Regions from separate parts of the Sphingomonas sp. T1 genome, predicted to be linked through region 3. Evidence: riboswitches for the same ligand, from Rfam matches in the RefSeq annotation. Region 3 holds a riboswitch; each other region holds the start of a gene.
The links. A riboswitch is a leader RNA that binds a small molecule or an ion and turns the genes downstream of it on or off. The one in region 3 is predicted to bind cobalamin.
Positions count from the first base shown of each region.

Region 1: another riboswitch for cobalamin. It lies ahead of GV027_RS15540 (HoxN/HupN/NixA family nickel/cobalt transporter); the one in region 3 lies ahead of GV027_RS01715 (TonB-dependent receptor plug domain-containing protein).
Region 2: another riboswitch for cobalamin. It lies ahead of GV027_RS06440 (TonB-dependent receptor); the one in region 3 lies ahead of GV027_RS01715 (TonB-dependent receptor plug domain-containing protein).

Region 1 covers NZ_LR733875.1:3,404,138-3,407,411, forward strand. The annotation lists gene GV027_RS15535 (molybdopterin molybdotransferase MoeA) at 1-700, opposite strand, end outside; cobalamin riboswitch at 938-1,150, shown strand; gene GV027_RS15540 (HoxN/HupN/NixA family nickel/cobalt transporter) at 1,330-2,367, shown strand; cobalamin riboswitch at 2,528-2,744, shown strand; gene cobW (cobalamin biosynthesis protein CobW) at 2,883-3,274, shown strand, end outside.
Region 2 covers NZ_LR733875.1:1,428,941-1,432,214, forward strand. The annotation lists gene GV027_RS06435 (catalase) at 1-999, opposite strand, end outside; cobalamin riboswitch at 1,218-1,458, shown strand; gene GV027_RS06440 (TonB-dependent receptor) at 1,627-3,274, shown strand, end outside.
Region 3 covers NZ_LR733875.1:399,320-402,593, forward strand. The annotation lists gene GV027_RS01700 (acetyl/propionyl/methylcrotonyl-CoA carboxylase subunit alpha) at 1-98, shown strand, start outside; gene GV027_RS01705 (MaoC family dehydratase) at 98-550, shown strand; gene GV027_RS01710 (HpcH/HpaI aldolase/citrate lyase family protein) at 547-1,371, shown strand; cobalamin riboswitch at 1,430-1,662, shown strand; gene GV027_RS01715 (TonB-dependent receptor plug domain-containing protein) at 1,845-3,274, shown strand, end outside.

The sequences.
Region 1 (3,274 bases), 3.0 Mb from region 3:
CAAAGGCGTCACGCAGCGTGTCGAGCCGGTCGGGGAGGATTCCGAGATCGATAATGTCGACGGGCAGGTCGGCGAGCATCGCGGCGAGCATGATGCCGTTTGATTCCGGCAGCGGGACGGGGTCGCTGGTCGAGCCGGGCGGGACGAGTTCGTCCCCCGTCGCGGCGACGGCGACGCGCAGCCGGCGGCCAACCGACAAGGCGCCGTGCCCGCCGGTCGCAGCGACCGCGATGCGGGCGGGCGTCAGCCGGTCGCCGGCCGCGATCAGCCGCGTGCCGGTCGCGAAGTCGAGCCCCTTGCGGCGTGTGTTGCGTCCCTCGAAGGCGGGGCCTTCGCCGTCGAGCATCAGCCCGTCGCCGTCGCGCGCCGCCTCCTCCTGGACGAGCACAGTGTCGGCGCCCGCCGGCATCGCCGCGCCAGTGAAAATCCGCGTAGCCTGTCCCGCGCTGACCAAGCGGGCGAAGGGGCGGCCGGCGGCGCTTTCGCCGATGACCGTCCACGGCCCGGGCAGATCGGCGTAGCGGATCGCATAGCCGTCCATCGCCGAGAGGTCGGTCGCGGGCTGGGTGCGGCGGGCGAGAATGTCCTCCGCCGCCCAGCGACCCATCGCGGAGCGCAGCGGCACGGTTTCGGCCGGCACGCGCGATGCCATGGCGAAGAGGCGGGACTGGGCTTCGGCGACGGGGACGAGAGGGCGCATGCGGGCTCCGTTCAGCGGGGCGATGAAGGTCTGCGCTGCTCGCACGAATGCCGCGGGGCGGAAAGCGGGCAACGCCGCGACCGGCAGGACACCGGTCGGTTACGCGATCAACGTACGAGGTACGGCAGACGTTGCGGTGAGATGGGACGACATGTCCGGCGTTGCGCCGCACGCAAATCCTGTCGTCAGCGCGGGCAAAACGCGCTAGCCCTGTGGCGCAGGTCCGACGCAAGCCGGATCCGCACAGATCGCGTCGGTGCCCTTCGGGGCTTGAATGGGAATGCGGTGCGGGGTTCGCCCCAAGACCGCAGCTGTCCCTGCAACTGTAAGCGGCGAGCGACACGCACGCGCCCCCTGCGACGGGGGCAGCCACTGGGCCGATGGCCTGGGAAGGTGTGCGTCGAGCCTTGACCCGCGAGCCAGGAGACCTGCCGGCGTCTGGTCGCTCTTGTCCCGGTCCAGGGGGTGGCCGAGGCACGGTGAACGCCGTCTGAGCGACGACCATGCGGCGGGGGCCGCATCGGCGACGCATGCCGGCCGCTCATGGCGTCCGGTCGGCGCGCGTCCCGGTCGTTCGCGGCAGGCCCCCGTCCTCGTCGGACGCCGGGGATGTGCTAATGACCAAGATCATGACCGGGCGGACCGCCGGGCGTTCGACGCGACACCGGATCGGCTGGATGTTCGCGATGCTGGTTGCGGCCAACATCGCCGCCTGGGGATGGGCGTTCGCGCTGTTCCAGGCGCAGCCGCTGATGCTGGGCACCGCGATGCTCGCCTGGGGGCTGGGGCTGCGCCACGCGGTCGATGCGGATCATATCGCGGCGATCGACAATGTGACGCGCAAGCTGATGCAGGACGGGCAGCGGCCGATCGGGGTCGGCTTCTGGTTCGCGATCGGCCATTCGGGGATCGTCCTGATCGCCGCGGTCGCCATCGCGCTGACCGCGAGCGCTCTGTCACAGTTCGAGGCGTTCAAGCAGGCGGGCGGGGTGATCGCGACACTGATCTCCGCGCTGTTCCTGTTCACGATCGCGGCAATGAACCTGATCATCCTGCGATCGGTGTGGCGGACCTTCGGCCATGTCCGCGGCGGGGGGCGCTATGTCGAGGAGGATCTCGACCTGCTGCTCGGCAATCGCGGGCTGCTCGCGCGGCTGTTCCGGCCGATGTTCCGGCTGGTGACGCGCAGCTGGCACATGGCGCCGCTCGGGTTCCTGTTCGGGCTGGGGTTCGACACTGCGACCGAAGTCGCGATCCTCGGCCTGTCGGCGAGCCAGGCGGCGGACGGGTTGTCGATCGGTACGGTGCTGGTGCTGCCCGTGCTGTTCGCGACGGGCATGGCGCTGGTCGACAGTGCCGACGGGGTGGTGATGCTCGGCGCGTATGAATGGGCGTTCGTGAAGCCGATCCGCAAGCTCTATTACAACATCACGATCACGCTGATCTCGGCGATCGTCGCGATCGCGATCGGCGGGATCGAAACGCTCGCGCTGCTGGCGTCGAAGCTGGGCCTCAGCGGGGGCGTGTGGGACGTCGCTTCGGCGCTGGGCGAGAATTTCAACGGGCTGGGCTTTGCGATAATCGCGCTGTTCGTGGCGTGCTGGGTGCTGAGTTTTGCGATCTACCGGTGGAAGCGGTTCGACGAGATCGAGGTAGTGCGGGGCTAACAAACAGCGTCGTCATCCCGGGCTCGACCCGGCACCCAGAGCCAGGCACCGCATTTTGTTTGGCTCTGGGTCCTGACTTTCGTCGGGATGACGGAGGTCAGGTGCATTGGCACAACCGCCAAACTCCTCTAAACCCAACCGCGAGGTTTGGTTCTACCGAACCTCGACAGATCGCGCCGGTGCCCTTCGGGGCTTGAATGGGAATGCGGTGCGGGAGGTTTGCCTCCCAATGCCGCGGCTGTCCCTGCAACTGTAAGCGGTGAGCGAGACGCACAGGCCCCCGATGCGGGGGCAGCCACTGGGTCACGGGACCTGGGAAGGCGTGCATCGAGCTTCGACCCGCGAGCCAGGAGACCTGCCAGCGTCATGGTCGCTCTTGCCTTGATCCAGGGGATGGTCGCGGCACGGTACTCCGTCTGAGCGACGAACGCGTGCGGCCGTCTTGGTCGCGCGCGCGTGTGGCTGCGGATGTGCGTCCGTCCGTGGCTGTCGTTCCGACGCCCGGAGAGTATCGCATGACCGAACCCCAGCCGACCCTGGCCAAGATTCCCGTCACCATCGTCACCGGATTCCTCGGCGCGGGCAAGACCACGCTGATCAGCCACCTGATCCGGAATGCCGGTGGCCGGCGGCTCGCGGTGATCGTCAACGAATTCGGCACGCTCGGCATCGACGGCGACATATTGAAGGGCTGCGCGATCCCCGATTGCCCGGCCGAGAACGTCGTCGAGCTCGCCAATGGCTGCATCTGCTGCACCGTCGCTGACGATTTCATCCCGACCGTCGAGACTTTGCTCGCGCTCGACCCGCGGCCCGACCATATCCTGATCGAGACATCGGGGCTCGCCCTGCCCAAGCCGTTGCTGAAGGCGTTCGACTGGCCCGCGATCCGGTCGAAGATCACGGT
Region 2 (3,274 bases), 1.0 Mb from region 3:
CATCGTCTGCACCATCAGGTCCCAGACGGGGAAGTTGCCCTTGCCGATCTCGCCATAGAGGTCGTCGGTCAGGTAGTTCCAGGTCGCGGTCGCCACCTGCGCGCCGTTCAGGTTGCGCACGCCCTGGCGGCTGATCCAGCGGAACTTGGCAAACACCGTTTCGCCCTTGGCATTGACCAGCTTGAAGGCATGGACGCCGTTGCCGTCCATCGTCCGGTAGGATGCCGGCGTACCGAGGTTCGAATAGACATGCGCGAGCATGTTGGTCGCCTCGGGCGTGGCCGAGAAGAAGTCGAAGAAGCGATTGGGGTCCTGCTTGTTCGTCACAGGCGAGGGCTTGAGCGCGTGGATCATGTCCGGGAACTGGATCGCGTCGCGGATGAAGAAGATCGGCAGGTTGTTGCCGACCAGATCCCAATTGCCCTGATCGGTATAGAATTTGGTCGCAAAGCCGCGCGGATCCCGCATGCCCTCTGGGCTGCCCGAGGGGTGGATCACGGTCGAGAAGCGGACAAACACCGGCGTCTGCTTGCCGGGCATGAACAGCGATGCGTCGGTGATGCTCGAAATGTCCGCGGTCGCGGTGAACACGCCGTGGGCACCGGTTCCGCGGGCATGGACGACGCGCTCGGGCATGCGCTCACGGTCGAAGCGTGCGAGCTTCTCGATCAGCGTCGTGTCCTCGAGCAGGACGGGGCCAAGGTCGCCCGCCGCCTTCGAGTGGCGGTTCTCGCCGATCGGCGCACCATTGTCGCGGGTCATCTGCGGCGCGGCGACACTGGCTGAATCACCCTTGGCTTCGACCGTGCCGGCCACACCGGCCTGCGCCAGCGCGGGCTTGCCGGCGCTGGACGGTGCCGCCGCGGTCGTCATGCGGGTTTCCGCCTGCGTCTCGGCCGGCGCCACCGTCTGCGCGGCGACCGGCTGGATCATGGCACCAGCCGATGCCGCAGCCAGCAGCATCGCCGTCACGGCCTGACGGCTCTTCACGTTCTTCATCTCGATCCCTTAATCCTGCATGCCATCAGCGTGGCATCCCCGCACAGAGCGCGCGGCACCGCCGCCTCCTGATCGAGGACGCGCATCGCGCCAAACGGAGCTTCTGGATCACAGCAATCGAGCGGGACGATCGAGCCGCCATCGTGCCGCTCGCCGGACGATTGCCGAACGATCCTGACCGGGATAGACCGGGGCCGCTGACCTGTTCGATCCGAGCAGGGCGGCATGATCGCGTCGGTGCCCTGAAAGGGGCTTAATAGGGAACGCGGTGAGGGTGGTTCGCCACCTGAAGCCGAGGCTGTCCCTGCAACTGTAAGCGGCGAGCGCGATGCATTTCGCTTCTTCCTGCAAAGGAAGGAGCAGCCACTGGGCCAGACGTTTCGTCATGAGGGCCTGGGAAGGCCGTGCATCGTGTGATGACCCGTGAGCCAGGAGACCTGCCGGCGTCTGGTCGCTCTTGCCTGGCCCAGGGGGTGGCCGCGGCACGGTACTCCGTCGAGCGACGACGTGTGCGGTGGGGACCGCACGGGCATGCGTGCCGGTCGCAATCGCGTCCGGCTGGCGCGGATGTCGGCCGTTCGCGGGAGGTCCCTGCCGGGTTCGCCAGACGCCCGGGGGATTACCGTAATGCCGTTCCTATTGTCCCGCCTCGCGCTCGCGGGGGCTATTCTGTCGCCTGTCTTCGCAGCACCGCTCGACGCGCAGTCCGCGCCGGATCCCGAGACCAAAGACATCCTGGTCGTCGGACAGCATGCCCAGGACACGCTCACCACGCCGAATGGGACCGGCAGCCGCCTGGGCCTCACGCCGCTCGAGACTCCCGCGACGCTCTCGGTCATCGACGGCGCCATGATCCGCGCGCGAGGCGACCTGTCCGTGATCGATGCGACGAGTCGCGCACCGGGCATCAGCAACGTGGGCAATCCCGGCAATGGCGGCACCGCACTCTCGGCGCGGGGCTTCAGCGGTCAGGGATCCGTGCTCCAGCTCATCGACGGCATCAGGCTGTTCCCGGCGGCCGGCACGATCACCTTTCCGACCGATCCGTGGATGGTCGAGCGGATCGACATCCTGAGCGGCCCGGCCTCCGTGCTCTACGGCCAGGGCGCACTGGGCGGCGCGGTGAATGTCCTGATGCGCAAACCCGATACGCAGCGGACGCACGTGGAGGGCGAGATCGGCTATGGGTCGCAGGACAGCTTGCATGTCGCGGCGGGCGCAGGGGGGCCGATCACCGAGCGCCTCTCCTACCGTATCGACGGCAGCTATCGTCGGTCCGACGGCTATGTCGATCGTGGCCAGTCACGCAGCCATGCCGTGTCGGGCACGCTGCGCTGGGCACCGACCGACACGCTCGTCGTCACCGCGCGTGACGATTATGGCGACCAGAAGCCGATGCGCTATTTCGGCACGCCGCTGATCGACGGTCGGCTCGACGACCGCATCCGGGAGCGCAACTACAACACACGCGACGGCGTCATCCGCTACCGGGACAACCGCACCAGCCTGCAGGTCGACTGGACGCCGAGCGATGTGGTCACCGTCAGCAACCAGGCCTATCGCCTCAGCTCCAAACGCTCCTGGCTCAATCTCGAAACCTATTGCTGGGTCGCCGCAGACGGGGTCTGCGCCAACGGCAGTGGCAACACCGGCACACCCGGTGGCATCCTGCGTACCGACATGACCGGCATCGTCCATGATCAGACGCAGTGGGGCGACCAGGGCAGCGTGACGTTCAGGACGGGCATCGCCGATGGCGTCGGCAACGACTTGGTCATGGGCTTCGATGTCAACCTTATCAAACTGACATATTCCCACAATTTCGGGTCTGACCCGCAGGTTTCGGAGGTCGATCCCTTCGCGTTCGATCCCGGTCTGATCATCGACACGCAAGGCATCGCACCGCGCTATCGCACGCGCACGACCGAATATGCGGTCTTCGCCGAGGACCGGCTGAAGCTCGGAACGCACGTCTCGATCGTCGGTGGCGTCCGCTTCGAGCGCGACACGATCCGCCGCTGGTCGATCGACTATCCGGGCGGCGCCACCACCGAGACCTTCGCGCTCGACAAGCGGCTGCACAATGTGACCTGGCGGGTCGGGAGCGTCTATCAGCCGATCCCGACGGTGTCGCTCTATGGGCAATATGCCACCGGCGTGGACCCGCTGGGGACGCTGACGACCTATTCGACCGGGCAGGTGCAGTTCAGCAACGCGGTCGGCGACCAGGTCGAGGTCGGCGCGAAGGCGGTGTTCCTCGACGGTCGCGGCACCG
Region 3 (3,274 bases):
TCGCGCCGTTCGACGGGACGGTCGCCGAACTGGCCGCGATCGAAGGCGGGCAGGTGAACGATGGCATGGTGCTCGCGCGTATCGAGAAGGATGACTGATGGCCGGCCGCTATTTCGACCAATGGGCGGTTGGCGACCGGATCGTCCATGAGATCCGCCGCACCGTCACGGAGACGGACAACCTCCTGTTTTCGACGATGACGCACAATACGCAGCCGCTGCACCTCGATGCGGAGGCGGCGAAGGCGAGCGAATTCGGCCAGATCCTCGTCAACGGCACCTTCACCTTCGCGCTGATGGTCGGATTGTCGGTGGGGGACACGACGCTCGGGACGCTCGTCGCCAATCTCGGTTATGACAAGCTCGTGCATCCGAAACCCGTCTTCATCGGCGACACGATGCGCGCCGAGACCGAGGTCGCCGAGCTTAAGCCCAGCCGGTCACGCCCGAACGCCGGGATCGTCACATTCATGCACCAGCTGATCAACCAGCGTGACGAGATCGTCTGTCGGTGCCTCCGCTCGGCACTGCTGCTGCGGACGCCGGCATGAGGTTGCGCTCGCTGCTGTTCGTGCCCGCAGACCGGCCCGAGCGTTTTGCGAAGGCCGCAGCGAGCGGGGCCGATGCCATCATCCTCGATCTGGAGGACTCGGTCGCGCTCTCCCGCAAGGCCGTTGCCCGCGAGGCGGTCCGGGCCGCGTTGCAGGACCACACCGACGTCGTGCGGATAGTCCGGATCAATCCCGTCGACTCCGGGTGGCTGGACGACGATCTCGCTGCCGCGAGGGGCGCCGATGCGATCATGCTGCCCAAGGCGACCGGACCCGCGACCGTCCTCGCGCTGGTCGAGGCTTATGGCGATGACTGTCCGCCGATCCTACCGATCGCGACCGAAGTGCCCGCCGCGATCTTCACACTGGGCGAATATGCGCGGGTCGGCGACCGGTTATGTGGCCTGACTTGGGGCGCCGAGGACCTGCCCGCGGCGATCGGCGCAGCGACCAGTCGGGAGGACGACGGGTCCTATACCGAACCCTATAAGCTCGTCCGATCGCTGCTGCTGTTCGGCGCGCATGCGGCGGACGTCGCGGCGATCGAGACGGTCTATCCCGCAATCGCGGACATTGACGGGTTGGCAGCCTATGCCGCGCGTGGCAGCCGCGACGGCTTTACCGGCATGATGGCGATCCACCCGTCGCAGGTCGCCACGATCAACGCCGCGTTCACGCCGGATGCGGCGACCATTGCACATGCGCACGCCGTCGTCGCTGCGTTTGCAGCGGCTCCCGAGGCGGGCGCGCTGCAGCTTGATGGGCGGATGATCGATGCGCCGCACTTACGTCAGGCGCGGGCGATCCTCGCGCGACTCTAGGCCCATTGGCGGCAGGAATTTTCTGCGCTACCGTCGCCCTGCGAAACCGGTGAAGGCCGGGGTCGCAGATCGCGTCGGTGCCCCTCGGGGCTTCAAAGGGAATGCGGTGCGGGAGGCGGTCCTCCTCATGCCGCGGCTGTCCCTGCAACTGTAAGCGGTGAGTGCGGTGCGCATGTCCCTTCATCATGGGGGGGCGACCACTAGGCCTGAGCGTAAGCGCAGGGCTCGGGAAGGTCGCGTACCGGGCGTCGACCCGCGAGCCAGGAGACCTGCCGGCGCTCGGTCGCTCTTGCCATGGTCCAGGGGATGACCGCGGCACGGTACTCCGTCTGAGCGACGAACCATGCGGCGGGGGCCGCATCGGCGCGCGTGGCGGGTGCGGTTCGGCGTACACCCCAAGCGTTGCGCCGGCTGTCCGTGGCATCGGACGGCAGGCCCCGGCCGGTCGCTCGTGACGCCGGGGGTATCGTTTCATGACCAGAGTTTTCGTTTCGCTTGCGGCGCTCGCGACCGCCACGGCCTTTGCATCGCCGACCGCGGCCGAGCCCGATCCGGTTACTGCGGCGACGGGCGAGGCGGCAGCGGGCGCCGCCGAGCTGGTGATCACCGCATCGCGATCGGGGGACGCGGTTCCCGCCGATCAGCTCGGAGCGTCGGTGACGGTGCTCGACGCCGCCACGCTCGACCAGCGGCAGACCCGGATCGTGTCCGACGTGCTGCGCGACGTCCCCGGACTGGCGGTCAGCCGGACCGGCGCGGTCGGGGGGACGACGCAGGTCCGGATCCGCGGATCGGAGGGCAATCACGTGCTCGTGCTGATCGACGGGATCGAAGTGTCCGATCCCTATCAGGGCGAATATGACTTCGGCACGCTGATTGCCGACGAGGCGGCACGGGTCGAGGTGCTGCGCGGCCAGCAATCGGCGCTGTACGGGTCCGACGCGATCGGCGGCGTCATCCAGTATCTCACGCTCAGCGGCGCGGAGGCCCCGGGCGTATCGCTGCGGGCCGAGGGGGGATCGTTCGGCACGTTTTCGGGCGGCGCCCGGGTCGCGGGCGTGGCGGGCAATCTCGATTACGCGCTATCGAGCTCGACCTACCTCACCGACGGCACGCCGACCGCACGGGGCGGATCGCGCGACATCGGAGCGAAGAGCGTCGGCGCGACGGGCAAGCTCAACTGGTCGCCGACCGACACGCTGAAGGTCACGGGCGTCGGGCGCTATAGCTATACCGATGCCGACAGCAACGACACGGCATTGAGCGGCCCGCAGTTCGGCACGATCGTCGATACGCCAGGCGCGCGCAGCACGGTCGAGGCCTATTACGGGCTCGTCCGGGCCGAGTTGGCGCTGGCGGATGGCCGCTGGACGAATGCGCTCAGCGGCCAGTTTGCCGATACGACACGCCGGGCGCTGGTCGACGATGCCTTGAGCTTTGGCAACAAGGGACGGCGGTACAAGGGATCGTTCGAAAGCGCGTTCCGGTTCGGGACCGATCGCATCCGGCATCGGCTGACCGCCGCGGTCGATGTCGAGCGCGAGCAGTTCCAGACGCTTAGCGCGGCTCCTTCGGAGTTCGTCTTTACGGGACGGCGGCATACCGACAATGTCGGGCTCGTTGGCCAGTATGACGTCGTGATCGACGATGCGCTCGCGATCGGCGGATCGGTGCGGCGTGACGAGAATAATCGGTTCGATGACACCACCACCTATCGCGCGCAGGCGAGCTATCGCTTTGCGACCGGAACGCGGGTGCGCGGCGCCTACGGGACGGGCGTGAAGAATCCCGGCTATTTCGATCTCTTCGGTTATTCCGACGGTCGCTATATCGGCAACCCGAATCTCAAGCCGGAAAAGTCAAAGGGTTGGGAAGCCGGGGTCGAACAGGTTTTCGGGGGGGA